2 regions of the Rhodococcus sp. I2R genome follow, and region 2 is predicted to be linked to the other one. Evidence: riboswitches for the same ligand, from Rfam matches in the RefSeq annotation. Region 2 holds a riboswitch; the other holds the start of a gene.
The links. Region 2 has a riboswitch for cyclic di-AMP ahead of KVY23_RS16120 (transglycosylase family protein). Riboswitches for the same ligand answer to the same signal wherever they lie in the genome.
Positions count from the first base shown of each region.

Region 1: another riboswitch for cyclic di-AMP. It lies ahead of KVY23_RS08275 (C40 family peptidase); the one in region 2 lies ahead of KVY23_RS16120 (transglycosylase family protein).

Region 1 covers NZ_JAHUTG010000006.1:196,081-199,478, forward strand. Annotated here, with positions in the region: gene KVY23_RS08265 (peptidase MA family metallohydrolase) at 1-17, opposite strand, end outside; gene KVY23_RS08270 (NlpC/P60 family protein) at 27-1,079, opposite strand; gene KVY23_RS08275 (C40 family peptidase) at 1,377-1,934, opposite strand; cyclic di-AMP (ydaO/yuaA leader) riboswitch at 1,950-2,117, opposite strand; gene KVY23_RS08280 (hypothetical protein) at 2,233-2,514, opposite strand; gene KVY23_RS08285 (DEDD exonuclease domain-containing protein) at 2,652-3,398, shown strand, end outside.
Region 2 covers NZ_JAHUTG010000014.1:99,388-102,785, forward strand. Annotated here, with positions in the region: gene KVY23_RS16115 (GTPase) at 1-1,224, shown strand, start outside; cyclic di-AMP (ydaO/yuaA leader) riboswitch at 1,511-1,732, shown strand; gene KVY23_RS16120 (transglycosylase family protein) at 1,740-2,354, shown strand; gene KVY23_RS16125 (hypothetical protein) at 2,422-2,610, opposite strand; gene KVY23_RS16130 (helicase-associated domain-containing protein) at 2,672-3,398, shown strand, end outside.

The DNA of each region.
Region 1 (3,398 bases), on a different contig from region 2:
AATCGTGACCGGGTCACTACCGAAGATCAGTAGCGTCGAGCGCCGTAGAAGGGGTATGACGCCATCGACTGAACCTTGACGGGAACACCGTAGGTGGACGCGTGCAGAACGTTGCCGTTGCCCGCGTACAACCCGACATGTGAGGCGTTTGGATAGAACAGGACGAGGTCGCCCGGCTGAAGGTCCTTTTGGTCCACCGCGGTACCACCGGCCGCTTGCGCTTGACTCGACCGTGGGAGCGTCTTACCCACCTGCTTGTACGACCAGACCACCAGACCGGAGCAGTCGAAACCGTCGGGGCCGGCAGCCCCCCAGGAGTACGGCTTGCCGACCTGAGTCAGACCGGCCTGAAGGGCTCCGGAGGAGGACCCGGGGACAAGACCGGACAGGAGTTTCGACAGATCGAAGCCCTCCGGTAGCGGTGATCCGGCGAGTTCGGCCTGTTCGGCGCCGGAGAGTGCGTTGTAGCTCGCCACTACCTCCGCAGTTTGTTCCTGCAACTGACTCTGCTTCGCCTGCAGATCGTCGCTTACCACCCGGGCCTGCTCAGCGGCTGTACGAGCCAGATCGACGGCCGCTTGCGACGCCTCCTGCGCAGCCGCCGCGTCGGCGCTGGCCTGCTTGAACTGCTCTACCTGACGCGTTGTTTCGGCCGAGATGATGTCGAGGGCCGACATCTGGTCGAGTAGCTGCTGCGGCGAATCGCTGACCATGACAGCGAAAAGGCGATTGGTTCGGCCGCCCTGATAGTTGACATTGGCGACCTTGTCCATGGCGGGCTTGAGCTCCGCGAGCGCCTGCTGCGCCCTGGTGAGGTCGTCCTGGTTCGCCGCGAGAGCAGCGTCGGCGTCACGCTGCGCGGCAATCTTGGCATCGAGGTCGATCTGCGCGTTGTGCAGAGCTTCCGTGGTCTGCTCCGATTCGCGTGAGAGCTCTGCCAATCTGGTCTGCGCATCGGACGCAGTGTCGATACCTGGCTGAGCGTGCGCGATTGCTCCCTGACCTGCGATCAGGAATACGGCAAGCACTGCCGCAACGAGGACGCTCAGCTTGGAACGATTGACTATCGGTGTCGCCACGAAAGGTGACTCTCCGTTTCTGCCTGGGAGGCCTGAGGGGCCAGCGTAACGGTTCGAAAAACAAAACCCTACCCACGAGTAGTGGGTAGCGGGCAGGAATTCGGTCGGAAAACCGCCATTTGTTGGGATTCGATCGAAATAATCGGGTACTCAGCGGACTCGGTCAGGTTACGGAACGGCCACAATCGTGTCCACCCGTGTTGTCCATCGAGGAGGAACCGAACCAAACAGAACAGCACCAGAGCGCGCCGACGAGTCGGTGAGCTCTGGTGCTGTGATGAAACGCGGTCGCGAAAATCAGTAGCGACGCGCTCCGTCGAACGGCATGGAATCGACAGGTGCCACCTTGACCGGCACACCGGATGTGGACGCATGGATCACGTTGCCGTTGCCCGAGTAGATGCCCGAGTGCGAACCGTCGTAGAAGGAAACGACGTCACCGGGGCGCAGATCCGCCTTCGAGACAGGCGTGCCAGCGGCTGCCTGGTCGTAGCTGGTACGGGGCAGGCTGACACCGGCCTGCTTGTACGCCCACTGGACGAGACCCGAGCAGTCGAACGAATCCGGGCCCGAAGCGCCGTAGACGTACGGTGCGCCGATCTTCGTCTCCGCAGCCTGAACGGCCTTCGCTGCCGGCGTCACCTGGGGTGCGACCGGAGCCGGGGCGTTAGGTGCGGGAACCTGAGCCGGAAGCGGCGGCATACCCGGAATCTCGGGGATCTCGAACGTTCCGACACCGGGGATGGTGATGGGGGCCGCCATTGCGGGGGCAGCGGGAAGAATGACCGCACCGGCTGTGATCGCACCGGCTACGAGAATTCGACGCAATGGGCGGGTTGAAGTATGTGACGCCACGAAAAGTTGTGCTCCGTTTCTTCCGTTCATCCGCCGACCGAGTTAGCTGACGGGTTCGGGCTGGGAAGATCAGCCCTACCCGCGTCATCACCGTGAAGGCGACTAAGCGGGATTCACCCCAATGGAAATCGGGTTCCCGGTACGGGCACTCTCACGAGCGGCCCGATTAGGCGGTGACTTGCGACGCCACTCCGGTGTGGACTGGCGAGACTCCGCAAGGTCTCAGGAAGGTTACGAAATGGCATACCCCTGTGTCGACCCCAACTCGCCCAACGCGCGTGAACAGTTCGCTTCTGCACTACATGGCATGCCGATTCGCCACAGTGTCACGAGTGGATAACGACTCGCCCACAACCCGGTCGTTCGCGTCCACCACGAGGCGCAATCGCGGCACCAGGCCGCTGTCCGCAAGTACGTCCATGGCGCCCAATTCTTCCTGGTCGAAAGCCATTTTGGACAGCTTCGACACCGCCTCGGTACCGCCTCGGCCGGCCCGACCCGGGGCACCGAGGAGCACCGTGACAACGCAGTCGGCGCACGCGATATCGCGGACCTTGCAATCACCACAGTCGACGATCATGTGATCCTCATCTCTTTCATCGAGTCAGCCCGGAATTCCGGCTGTCGAACGAGAACCTAACGACAGGCACCGACACGAACCGCCGAGCCGGCGGACTGTCAAGGGACTGTCGGTGGGCCGCGCTAGCGTCCACGATCGTGAGCCTCCCGATCCAGCTGAGCTTCGACGAACTCGACACTCCGTTGCACGAGACGACCTTCGTCGTCGTCGACCTCGAAACCACCGGAGGCAGCGCCGACACCGAGGCGATCACCGAGATCGGCGCCGTGAAAGTCCGCGGCGGTGAAGTCGTCGGCGAGTTCGCCACACTGGTAGATCCGGGCCGGTCGATTCCCCCGTACATCGTGGAACTGACCGGAATCACCACCGCGATGCTGATCGGAGCGCCCCGCATCGAACGAGTCTTGCCGGGGTTTCTCGAGTTCGCGCGTGGATCCGTACTCGTCGCGCACAATGCCCGCTTCGACATGGGGTTCCTCCAAGCCGCCGCGTCACGCCTCGATATCGCCTGGCCCAGGTTTCGAGTTCTGTGCACGGTGAAGCTCGCGCGTCGCGTACTCACCCGCGACGAGGCCCCATCGGTGAAGCTGTCGGCCCTGGCCTCGCTGTTCCAGGTCGGTACGCAGCCGACCCACCGCGCACTCGACGACGCACGCGCCACCGTCGAGGTTCTGCACGCCCTCATCGAGCGCGTGGGCAATCAGGGCGTGCACAGCTACGCCGAACTGGTCGACTACCTCCCAGCTGTCTCGGCCGGACAACGCGCCAAGCGCACACTGGCCGCTCACCTACCGCGCTCCCCGGGCGTCTACCTGTTCAAGGGGCCCGGAAACGAGGTCCTGTACGTGGGCACGTCGAACAACCTGCAGCGGCGCGTCCGCAAC
Region 2 (3,398 bases):
GCGAAGATCGCCGACACCGCCGCGCTCGAAGCCACCAGTGTCGTCTCGGTGTACCAAGAGGGTGCACCAGCCCGCATCGAGGCAGTGCTCCTCGACGGCACCCGGGCACCGGTACCCACCGAACGGGGCCGGATCCACGGCCTCGATATCGCGCCGCACGACATCGCCTACCTGCACCGATGGTTGCCCTCCGCCGCAATCCGCGACTACACCCTCGTCGACACCCCGGGTCTGGCGACGTTGACAGCCGAGAACGAAGCTCGAACCCGGCGGGTCCTCATCGACGGATACGACCAGACCCGCACCGCGTCCGTCGATGCCGACGCCGCAGTGTTCTTGTTCGACGGGGCTCCCCGGGCGGACGAGATCGACTTCCTCCGCCAACTCGGATTCACCCCGTTGACCACCCTGGGAGTGCTCTCGCGCGCAGACGGCTTCGGTGAAGGTGCCCTCGGAGCCCGCGATCCGCTCGCACATGCGGGCGAGCACGCGACGCGGCTGTCGGCCCAGCTCGCCGATACCGTGATGACCGTCGTTCCGATCGCAGGTCTGCTCGCAGAGACCTCGCACACGGGAGCTCTCACCGAAGCCGACGCCCGCGCCCTGCACGCCATGCACGGGATCGACCCGTTCGATCTGATCGACCTGCTCGACTCCGACGACGACGCGCTCGTCCCTCCGCACGTGCGTGGCAGGTTGGTCGACCTGATGGGCGAATACGGCACGATCCACGGCCGCAGCGTCGCCGCACAGGGCGCTGCAGCGCTCAACGACTGGCTCGTCACGCATTCCGGTGTGCCGAGACTGCAGAATCTCCTGGCCTCTCATCTGGGCGTGTTCGCGGCGGTCAAACGCGCCCACCGCATCCTCGGCGAACTCGACCGCCTCGCCTACAGTCGCCCCGAACGCGAGCGCATTCGCGACATCGTCGATCGCCTGCGGTCGGACCCGGCTCTACACACCGTCGTGCTGTTCGGACACCTCGAAGCGATGCTCGGCGCCGATCCGGCGTCCCCGGTCACCCACGAACTACGTCGACTCGTCGAGCACTCCTCGCCAGCGATGAAGCTGGGTCTTTCCCCCACCGCCGGGCCCGACCACGTCCGGGCAGCCGCGCAGGACAAGCTCGCCTGGGCGCACGCCCAAGCCCTCGTCACACTCACCGCTGCCGAAGATGCCGCGCTCGTCGCCCTGATCCACACGTACGGAAACCTGAGCCGCTGACTATCTCCTTCGCGTGCTTCACGGACCAGGAGACACGCAGTCACTTTCGTCACTTCAGCCCCACTCGGACCGATGTGACGTTTGTCACATAACAAGTGGGTAACGGATGAGCAACAGGCGGGCGTCGGTGAAGCTCCAGCGCCACTGCCTGCAGGTTCGTCCGTAACCGAAAACACGGTCCGATACCGACTGCGAACGCCCTCCACAACACAACAGTTATCGAATGGTGACATTGGAGGCCCTGTCCATTACGGTCATCAGCGGCTGAGAAACTTCGGTCACACCGGCTCCCGCAGCGCCAAACCTCGTCCCGCGGGAAACGGCCCCCCAACGAACACCCAGGGGACGAGGACGGGGGACCCACACGTCCTCTCGGATAACCGAAAGACCTGCTCCGGCAGGACTTTCTTGGGGTGAAGCTCAACAATCCCCACCGGGATGGTTGAGCCGGGCTACCTCTCAGCCCGAACCCGACAGCTGACCTCGCAGGCGCCTGTGGAGAGGATTTCAATCGTATGAGCGGACGTCATCGCAAGCCGACCACCACCGGTCGCACCGTGGCCAAGGTCGCCGTCACCGGCGCGATCATGAGCACCGCGGGCATCGCCTTCACCGGCACCGCGACTGCAGCCCCCGATTCCGATTGGGACCGTCTCGCACAGTGCGAAGCAGGCGGCAACTGGGCAATCAACACGGGCAACGGATACCAGGGCGGCCTTCAGTTCGCCCCGAGCACCTGGAACTCGCACGGCGGCCAGCAGTACGCGGCCACCGCCAACCAGGCCTCCCGTGAAGAGCAGATCGCAGTCGCTGAGAAGGTACTCGCCTCGCAGGGCTGGGGCGCATGGCCCTCCTGCTCCTCGAGCCTCGGCCTGAGCAGCGCGCCCACCGAGCGCAGCGTGACGCCTTCGCCGCAGTCCGCTCCGGAAGCACCGCAGCTTCCCGACCTCACCAGCATTCCGACGGTCGACGGCACCGCCGAGGTCGTCGACGGCATCACCAGCGCCGTGCAGACCATCACCAACAACCAGGAGATCGTCACCCTGGTCCAGAATGCGACCGAGGGCATCCAACTCGACCCGCAGATCATCGACTTCTACCAGGCGAACAAGGCATTCCTGCCTCAGTAGAGTTCACCCAGGTACGAGAAAGGCCCCCGATTGCTCGGGGGCCTTTCTCGTTGTCCGGGGCCAGCCGTCAGCGGTTGATGACGGTCACAGGGTGTGCGTAGGGCAGTTGGTCCAGCGGAAGCGGGAACTCGATCTCCTCGCCGTAGGGCGACAAACCTCCCGCCCGTGAGGACGCCAGTTCGGACACCGCATGATCACCGCGCGCGGTTTCCGGCCAGCCTGGATCGACATAGGGCTTCTTCGACTTGTTCACCATGCGCCCATTTTGACACCTGCGCTGCGTCGTACACCAGTCCAGGTCACTAATCTGATGTGCGATGACCGAAACAGCAGCGCCACCGGACCTCGCCACGTGGCTTACGTCCCGTACCGACACAGAACTCGTGGGCCTGCTCACGCTGCGACCAGACCTGACCGTCCCGCCTCCCTCGACCATCGAGGTACTGGCCGGCCGAGCCGAACAACGCGCGTCGATCCTTCGCAGTGCCGACTCCCTCGACACGCTTGCCCTGACCATTCTCGAGCTGCTCTCGATCGAGGGCGCACACGAGATTCCGGTGACACGTGCGCAGCTCGACTCGGGCGTATCGGGCCGCGCGAGCGTCAAGGCCGTGGACGCGGCACTGACCGCGCTCCGCGACCGCGCGCTCGTCTGGGGCCAGCGCACGCTTCGGATGACCCCGGCAGCCCGCGACGCCGTCCCGTGGCGTATCGGCCGCATCCTCGACTCCGCCGACCAGCTGGCACCGGACGACGTCACAGCGGCGCTCGCGACCCTCGACGACAAGGAACGCGGACTACTGGACACCCTCGCCCGGTCGTCACCGGTGGGTCGAACCAGAGACGCGGCACCGGGAACCTCGGCGGACAAGCCCGTCCAGAAGCTGCTGCACGCAGGATTGCTGACCTGGCTCGACGAGCAAACCGTCGAACTTCCCCATCAGGTGGGGCAGGCTCTGCGCGGGGAACCGATGTCGGATCCAACCTCTCTGAAGGCACCCAAACCGCAGACGAGCAAGCACCCGCTGTCCGATGTCAACGCAG